DNA from 2 places in the Stenotrophomonas sp. STEN225 genome. Region 2 is predicted to be linked to the other one. Evidence: predicted binding sites of a transcription regulator. Region 2 holds the regulator's gene; the other holds the start of a gene.
The links. The regulator FliA, encoded in region 2, starts transcription of late flagellar genes. The targets are predictions, from matches to a motif close to TAAAGTTTNNCNNNCNNNGGCCGATAA.
Positions count from the first base shown of each region.

Region 1: the regulator FliA is predicted to act here: its motif matches at 1,572-1,598, upstream of ACVOJ1_RS12135 (methyl-accepting chemotaxis protein).

Region 1 covers NZ_JBRRBV010000010.1:149,212-153,623, forward strand. The annotation lists gene ACVOJ1_RS12120 (VOC family protein) at 1-114, shown strand, start outside; gene ACVOJ1_RS12125 (KGG domain-containing protein) at 125-412, opposite strand; gene ACVOJ1_RS12130 (NAD-dependent epimerase/dehydratase family protein) at 617-1,510, shown strand; gene ACVOJ1_RS12135 (methyl-accepting chemotaxis protein) at 1,721-4,255, shown strand; gene ACVOJ1_RS12140 (DUF2628 domain-containing protein) at 4,335-4,412, opposite strand, start outside.
Region 2 covers NZ_JBRRBV010000006.1:219,106-223,517, forward strand. The annotation lists gene flhF (flagellar biosynthesis GTPase FlhF) at 1-1,481, shown strand, start outside; gene ACVOJ1_RS08630 (MinD/ParA family ATP-binding protein) at 1,468-2,355, shown strand; gene ACVOJ1_RS08635 (RNA polymerase sigma factor FliA) at 2,352-3,095, shown strand; gene cheY (chemotaxis response regulator CheY) at 3,153-3,545, shown strand; gene ACVOJ1_RS08645 (protein phosphatase CheZ) at 3,545-4,150, shown strand; gene ACVOJ1_RS08650 (chemotaxis protein CheA) at 4,153-4,412, shown strand, end outside.

The DNA of each region.
Region 1 (4,412 bases), on a different contig from region 2:
CGCAGCGCCGGCATTGATGTCGTTTATGGTCCTGTCGAGGAGCCATGGGGCGTGCGTCGGTTCTTCGTCAGGGACCCGTTCGGGCGCCTGCTGAACCTGCTCAGCCACAGCTGAGGCGCGTTGCTCAGTCCTGCTGACCCGGTTCGTCGCGATCCCGTGGACCGTGGTCGGATTGCTGGCGCTGCTGCTGTGCGCGGGCGTGGCGTGCATGGCCGCCTTCGCGACCGATCGCGGCCATGTGCTGGCGATCGCGGCTGATGGCTTCGCCTCCCTTGCGGCCGGCAATGCGCGCCTCGGCGGAACTGAATTCATGGGCGTTGCCGGAGGCATGGGCGGCGCGCCCACCCTTGGCGGCGATCGCGCGCTGCGTGCGCTGGTCCATCGACGCGAACCCGCGGTTGCTGCTGGCCATAGGGGATCTCTCTCGGCGTGGCGGAGTCTCATGCTTGCCGACGGCAGGCTAACGGTGCGTCCGCGGATGGCGCGTGGCCTTCACGCTGTGCCTGCCTGCTGTTGACGCTGCACTTGCGCAGCGCCGCTATCGCCCTGGACACAGGCCACGCCTAGAATCGGTTCATCCCGGTAGCTCCCGGGCGCTGTTGAGTGAATGGACTCAATGAAGATTCTGTTGACCGGAAGTTCCGGGCGGATCGGACGCGCGATCTTCGGCGCGTTGGCGGCCACCCATGAAGTCATCGGGCTGGACCGCAGCCCGTTCGCCACTACACGCATCATTGCCGACGTCACCAACACGAAGGCACTGGAGCGTGCCGTGCGCGGCGTGGATGCGGTGATTCACACCGCTGCGCTGCATGCACCGCATGTCGGGCTGGTGCCGGACACGGTGTTCCAGCAGATCAACGTGGAGGCGACCGCGCAGCTGCTGCGGCTGGCGCGTGACGCCGGCGTCGGACGCTTCGTGTTGACCAGCACCACCGCCCTGTATGGCCATGCCGTGGTGGCAGGCGGTTGTCGCTGGATCGACGAAGACACTGAACCCCTGCCCAGGACCATCTACCACCGCACCAAGCTGCAGGCCGAGGCGCTGGCCGAAGCCGCGGCATCGGAGGCGTTCGCCGTGCGCGTGCTGCGCATGGGCCGCTGCTTCCCCGAGCCTCCCGAGCGCATGGCGATGTTCCGCCTGCACCGGGGCCTGGATGCACGCGATGTGGCCAGCGCGCATGCCGCGCTGCTGCACAACGGGGGCGCACCGTTCCAGCGCTACATCGCCTGCGCGCCGACCCCCTTCCGGCGCGAGGACTGCCTGGAACTGGCCACCCAGCCACGCCGGGTGCTGGCGCGGCGCGCACCGCAGCTGCTGGCCGAGTTCGAGCGCCGCGGCTGGCCACTGCCGCTGAGTATCGACCGCGTGTACGACGGCAGCCGTGCGGTTGCGGTGCTGGGCTGGCAGCCGCGCTACGGTCCGGACGATGTACTGCAGCAGTACGCGGCAGGCAGCATCGAAGTGCTGCCACGCACGCAGTGGTTGAAGGACCGGGTGGTCGAGTAGGTTCGCCGCACGTATGAGCCATCCCAAACTGAGTGCATTCAGCTTGACGCAGGGCAACGGCTCAACCCCGCCGCGGAACGGCCGCTAACCCGGTGCGCCCTTGCGGTGCCGGGCATCGCCCGGCTCAGACAGGTCGCCGCGCGAGGGATCGCGCACCAGCGCGGCGCCAACGCGGTGCCGGATGTCCTGACCTGCCTTGCGGACCCTCCCATGCCGTCTTCCCGCTCCGCCGCTGCCCGTCGTCCGGGCAGCATCGCCCATAAGCTGATGCTGGGCACCGCTGCCATCGCGCTGTTGTGCTTCGGCCTGACCGCCTTTCTGATCTACCGCCAGGCCAGTGCCAGCCTGATCAACGCATCGCGGCAGACCATGGCCAGCGAGGCGCAGGCCGAAGCACGCCAGGTCGCGGCCGATCTGGGCACCGCCTTCGCCAGTAACGATGCCATGGTCGAGGCCGTCCTGGCCCAGCGCTCGCGGGGCGACCAGCCTGATCGTGCCAGCCTGGCGGCCGTGCTCGGCGAACAGCTGCGCGCGCACCCGGAGTGGCTGGGCAAGAGCACCATGTGGGAGGCCGATGCCTTCGATGGCAAGGACGCGGAGTTCGTCAACAGTGAGGCACATGACGCCACGGGTCGCTACATGAGCTACTGGGCCTGGCAGGATGGCAAACCGCAGCAGTCGGTGATGACCGACTACACCGACACCGCCAGCGGGTCCGGTGACTGGTACATGGGGCCGAGCCGCGACAAGCTGCCCAAAGTGAGCGAGCCCTATGCCTATGAGATCGCCGGCCAGCAGGTGCTGATGAGCACCCTGAGCACGCCCATCGTGGAGAACGGCACGTTCCTCGGCGTGTTCACCGTCGATTTCTCGCTGGCGGCGCTGCAGAAGCATCTGGCGACGCTTGCGCCGATGGGAGCAGGCCGCGTTGAACTGCTTTCGCCCAAGGGCGTAGTCCTGGCTTCGGCCGACGCCGCCGAGATCGGCAAGCCGCGCACCGATGCCTTCACCCGCGACATGCTGGCCGGAATCGCGGCCGACAGGACCGTCGAAGCGTTCGAGCCGGATGCCGCCGGCAATGTGCGCCTGTACGTGCCACTGCGGGTTGGCGATGCCCCGCAGCGCTTCGCGCTGGGTGTGGTGGTGCCGCATGCCGTTATCGTGGCCGAGGCTCGCCAGCTGCTGTGGCTGACGCTGCTGGTCGGCGTGCTGGCCGCGCTGACATTGAGCGCCGGTGTCTACCTGCTGCTGCGTCACCTGGCGATCCGGCCGCTGGCGCAGGCGGTACGCATTGCAGGTGACGTGGCGGCGGGCAAGCTGGACACCGCGCTGCCGGCGCGCGGCAACGATGAGGTCGGGCGCCTGCTCGAGGCGATGCAGGGCATGCGGGGACAGCTGCAGGCGGTGATGGCGGCGCAGGCAGAGATGGCACGCCGCCATGATGCGGGCGAGCTCAGTTACCGGATGGACGCGGCGGCCTTCCCGGGGGAGTACGGTCGCATGGTGGCCGACAGCAATCAGCTGGTGGCGTCCAGCAATGCGGTCACCCAGCGGCTGGTGGACGTGATGCAGCGCTACGCGGTGGGCGATCTGAGCGTGGACATGGAGCCGCTGCCGGGCGAGAAGGCGGTGTTCACCGCCGCCATGGCCACCACCAAGAGCAACCTGGCGGCGATCAACGAGCAGATCCAGCAGCTGGCCGCCGCTGCTGCCGCCGGCGACTTTGCCGTGCGTGGTGACAGTGAGCGGTTCGAGCACGATTTCCGCCGCATGGTGACCACGCTGAACGCGATGATGCAGGCCAGCGACCACAACCTCGCGGCGCTTTCCACGCTGCTGCGCGCCATCGCCGCCGGCGATCTCAGTGCACGCATGCAGGGCGACTTCCATGGTGTGTTCGCGGTGATGCGCGACGATGCCAACAGCACCGCGCAACAGCTGACCCATATCGTCGGCCAGATCCAGCAGTCAGCGGCGAGCATCCGCCTGGCGGCCGGCGAGATCGCCGCGGGCAACAGCGATCTGTCGCGTCGCACAGAACTGCAGGCGGCCAACCTGGAAGAAACGGCAGCGTCGATGGAGGAGTTGACCTCCACCGTGCGCCAGAATGCCGATCATGCCCTGCAGGCGAACACGTTGGCCGCATCGGCGGCGGACGTGGCCAGCGAAGGCGGAAAGGTGGTCGGCCAGGTGGTACAGACCATGCAGCAGATCGAAACCTCATCGCAGCGCATCGCCGAGATCATCTCGGTGATCGACGGCATCGCCTTCCAGACCAACATCCTGGCCCTGAACGCCGCCGTTGAGGCCGCGCGTGCGGGCGAGCAGGGACGCGGCTTCGCCGTGGTGGCCAGCGAAGTGCGCGCGCTGGCCCAGCGCTCGGCCGCAGCGGCGAAGGAAATCAAGGGACTGATCGACGCATCGGTGGCCCAGGTCGGCAGCGGTGCGCAGCTGGTGCACCGCGCAGGCAACACCATGCAGGAGATCGTCGGCCAGGTCGGGCGGGTCAACGAGATCATGGCCGAGATCTCGGCCGCCTCGCGCGAGCAGTCGGCCGGCATCGAGCAGGTCAACCAGACCGTGGTGCAGATGGATGAAACCACCCAGCAGAATGCGGCGCTGGTGGAAGAGGCCAGTGCTGCCGCGCGCGCGATGGAAGAGCAGGCCGAGCAGCTTGCGGTGGCGGTGTCCCGCTTCCGGCTGCAGTCGGCCACGGGCACGACGGCCACGCTGCGCGCGGCCTGACGCCGGAAACGAAGACGCCCGGCGGGGGCCGGGCGTCGGTTGCATCCTTGCCGCGCGTCCGTGCGCAGGTCTGAGTGGCTCAGAACATTCCTTCAAACGGGTTCCAGCCGGTCCGGCCTTCCACCTTTTCCAGGTAATAGCTGTAGTTGGTGCTGGA
Region 2 (4,412 bases):
CGCGGCGCGACGTAGCTCCGCCGCCGCCGAAACCGCGCACCGCCGCGGATGCAGTGATCGCCGCGGTCACCCGTCGCCGCTCCGCGACACCTGCCCAGCAGCCGGTGACGGCCACCACATCGGCCGTGGCCGCCCTCGCCCGCGCGGCCGTCGGTGCCACCGGCCGCACCCTGGACAGTGCGGACGAGATCGTGCCCACCCGCGGCAGTTCCGGCTTCGCTGCCACCCTGGCGCGTGCCACCGTCAACGATCCGGCACTGCCGGAGCAGATCTTCGCGCCGTTCGCGAGCGCCGTCGTGGCTCCCGCACCGGCGCCCGCCAACCGCGCCCGTTTCCTGATCGACCCGCCGCAGGACGAGCATCACGAATCCCCCGCGCCGGCAGTGCTGCCGCCGCCGCTGCCGATCACCACTGCGGCCACTGCGCAGGCCGAGTCCGTGCACCCCGAGCCGCCGTACGCGCAGGACGTTGCCGAGACCACGCCAGCCCCTGCCGCTGCCGCTGAAGCGGAGACCGCGCCGGCGCCGGCGCCGCTCCTTGCCCCGGCGCCGGTACTGACGGTGGTTGCACAGGACGATGCCGAGATCCGCCAGCTGCGCCACGAAGTGGCCGGCATGCGCCAGGTCATCGAGCGCGAGATGAACCGCTTCACCGACGAGCGCCTGCGCGGCTGCCCGGTGCGGGCGACCGCCCTGGACCTGATGGACGAGTACGGATTCGATGCCGGGCTGGCCCGCGATGTGGCCATGCAGATACCGCTGGATACCGAAGCCCACCGGGGCCGCGGGCTGATGCTGGGCCTGATCTCGCGCAGGCTGCCGATCGCGCCGGTCGATCCGCTGGAAGAAGGCGGCGTGATCGCTCTGGTCGGTCCAACCGGGGCCGGCAAGACCACCACCATCGCCAAGCTCGCCTCGCGCTTCGCCGAGAAGCACGCGCCGCGCGATGTGGCCCTGGTCACCACCGACACGCTGCGCATCGGTGCCCGCGAGCAGCTGTACGGCTATGGCCGCCAGCTCGGCATCGCGGTGCATGAAGCCAACAGCGGTACCGACCTGGACCAGCTGCTGGAGCGGCTGAAGGACTACAAGCTGGTGCTGATCGATACCGCCGGCCTGGGCCCGCGTGACCGCGCCCTGGCCGCGCAGCTGCAGTGGCTGCGTGCCGCCCGCCAGGTCCGCACTCTGCTGGTGCTGCCGGCCAATACCAGCTTTGGCGACATGGACGAGGTGGTGCGCCGCTTCGGCGCGGCCAACCTGCAGGGCCTGGTGCTGAGCAAGCTGGATGAGACCGGCCGCTTCGGCAACGCCCTGTCAGTGGCGGTGGACCACGCGCTGCCGATCACCTGGGTGACCGATGGCCAGGACGTTCCGGACGACCTGCACCGGGCCAGCGCGGCCAATCTTGTACTTCGCCTTGAAGATTTGCGCCGAGCGGCCGATATGCCCTGCAACCCGGAGTTGAACCATGCCGTCGCGTGAGTACGCCAAGCTGACCAAGACCTTCCCGCTGTCGGCCACCCGAAGCGAGCCGCTCGGCCCTGTGCGCACCATCGCCGTGACCGGCGGCAAGGGCGGCGTCGGCAAGACCAACGTCTCGGCCAACCTGGCCGTGGCGCTGGCCGGCATGGGCAAGCGCACGCTGCTGCTCGACGCCGACCTGGGCCTGGCCAACATCGACGTGATCCTGGGGCTGAATCCCACCCACACCCTGGCGGATCTGGTCGCCGGCCGCTGCTCGCTGGAAGACGTGATCGTCGAAGGTCCGAACGGTGTGCTGGTGGTGCCGGCCGCGTCCGGTCGGCGGCACATGGCCGAGCTGGCCCCGGCCGAGCACATCGGCCTGGTGAACGTGTTCTCCGAACTGGAACGCGAGCTGGACATCATGGTGGTGGACACCGCCGCCGGCATCACCGACGGCGTGCTGACCTTCTGCCAGGCCGCACAGGACACGGTTGTCGTGGTCTGCGACGAACCGGCCTCGATCACAGACGCCTACGCACTGATCAAGGTGCTGTCGCGCGAGCGCGGCGTGGACCGCATCCAGGTGGTGGCCAACATGGTGCGCGACCCCAACGAGGGCCGCGTGCTGTATGAAAAGCTGACCCGGGTCTGCGAGAAGTTCCTTGCCGATGTCTCGCTGAACTACCTGGGCTGCGTGCCGCAGGATGACTGGCTGCGCCTGTCGGTGCAGCGCCAGCAGCCGGTGGTGAAGGCCTATCCATCCAGCCCGGCGGCGCTGGCGATCACCGAGATCGCCCGTCGCACCGCCCGCTGGCAGGCCCCCACCGAGCCACGCGGTGGCGTTGAATTCTTCCTCGAGCGCATCCTCAAGCAACGCGGGGTGGCAGCATGAAAGGCGCGGCCCAGTACAGGGAAGTCCAGCGCTCGGCGGCGACCGAGGTCATCGCCCAGCACTCGGACCTGGTGCGGCGCATCGCCCATCACCTGGCCGCACGCCTGCCGGCCAGCGTCGAAGTGGACGACCTGATCCAGGCCGGCATGATGGGCCTGATCGAAGCCTCGCGCAGCTACGACGCCGACCAGGGTGCCTCGTTCGAGACCTATGCCTCGATCCGCATCCGCGGCTCGATGATCGACGAGATCCGCCGTGGCGACTGGGTACCGCGCTCGGTGCATCGGCGCGCCCGCGATGCGGCCGCCACCATCCGCCGCCTGGAGCAGACCACGGGCCGTGCAGCCAGTGCCACCGAGGTGGCGGCGGCCATGGACATGCCACTGCCCGAATACCTGCGGCTGATGGAGGACGCCTCGCGCGGCCAGGTGCTGAGCCTGGAATCGCGCATCGAAGACCAGGGCGAACTGGACACCGTCGCCCAGGGCGGACCGACACCGCAGCAGGTCCTGGAACGTGGCGAATTCGGCCGCGAACTGGGCAAGGCCATCGGCCATCTGCCCGAACGCGAACAGCTGGTGCTCTCGCTGTACTACGAGCAGGAGCTGAACCTGAAGGAGATCGGCGCGGTGCTCGGCGTGAGCGAATCGCGCGTCTGCCAGATCCACGGCCAGGCCGTGCTGCGCCTGCGCGGCCGGCTGAAGATCTTCGAGGCCGCGGATGCCGGGCTTGAAGAATGAACATGCCTGCGGCGGCCACGGCCACCGCGGGCGACTGAACAACAAAGGAACTCCGCTTTGAACAAGAACATGCGCATCCTGATCGTCGACGACTTCTCGACCATGCGTCGCATCGTCAAGAATCTGCTGGGCGATCTGGGCTTCACCAACACCGCCGAAGCCGAGGACGGGCATGCCGCACTGTCGATGCTGCAGAGCCAGCCGTTCGACTTCGTGGTCACCGACTGGAACATGCCGGTGATGACCGGCATCGAGCTGCTCAAGGCGATCCGCGCCGATGCCAAGCTCAAGACCCTGCCGGTCCTGATGGTCACCGCCGAGGCCAAGCGCGAGCAGATCATCGAAGCGGCGCAGAGCGGCGTGAACGGCTACATCATCAAGCCGTTCACCGCGCAGACGCTGGAAGAGAAACTGGGCAAGATCTTCGAACGCCTGGCGGCCAGCGCCTGATGGACGCCACGGTCGACAAGAACGCCCTCGCCCTGCGCCTGCAGGAAGCCCTCGACGCGCTCGAATCCGGCGACGAGAGCGCCTGGCGCCAGCGCATCGACGCCCTGGTGGCCGCACGCACGCAGCCGATGATGAGCGGCCTGTCACGGCTGGCCCGCGAACTGGGCCAGGCCCTGGGCGAACTGCCGACCGTCCCCAGCGAGGCGGGCGAGCTGGACGACGCCTGCGCGCGCCTGGACCATGTGGTGGCGATGACCGAACAGGCCACGCACCGCACCCTGGACCTGGCCGAAGAGTGCCGCAGCCTCACCGAACAGCTGCGCGCCGAAGGCCTGCAGCCGGGGCAGGATGCGCAGCTGGAACGCATCCGCCACAACCTGACCGAGATTGCCCTGACCCAGAGCTATCAGGACCTGACCGGACAGATCATCCGTCGCGTGGTCGGCATCGTCCGCCGCGTGCACGAAGGCTTTGGCGCGCTGGGCCTGCCACCGGAGCAGCATCGCACCGATCCGGCGCTGGCCGGACCGGCACTGAAGGGACTGGACCGCCACGCGGTCTCTCAGAACGACGCCGACGACCTGTTGTCGGACCTGGGACTGTAAGCATGAGCGCGGTATCCGACGACATCACCGCCGATTTCATCATCGAGGCACAGGAGATCCTGGATCGCCTCGGCGAACAGCTGGTGTCGCTGGAACAGGCGCCGCAGGACGCCGACCAGCTCAACGCCGTGTTCCGTGGCTATCACACGCTCAAGGGCGGCGCCGGCTTCCTCGGCATCACCGCCATGGTCGAGCTGTGCCATGCCGCCGAAGAGGCACTGGGCGCCGCCCGCGCTGGCCAGGCGGTGCTGCAGCCGCATCA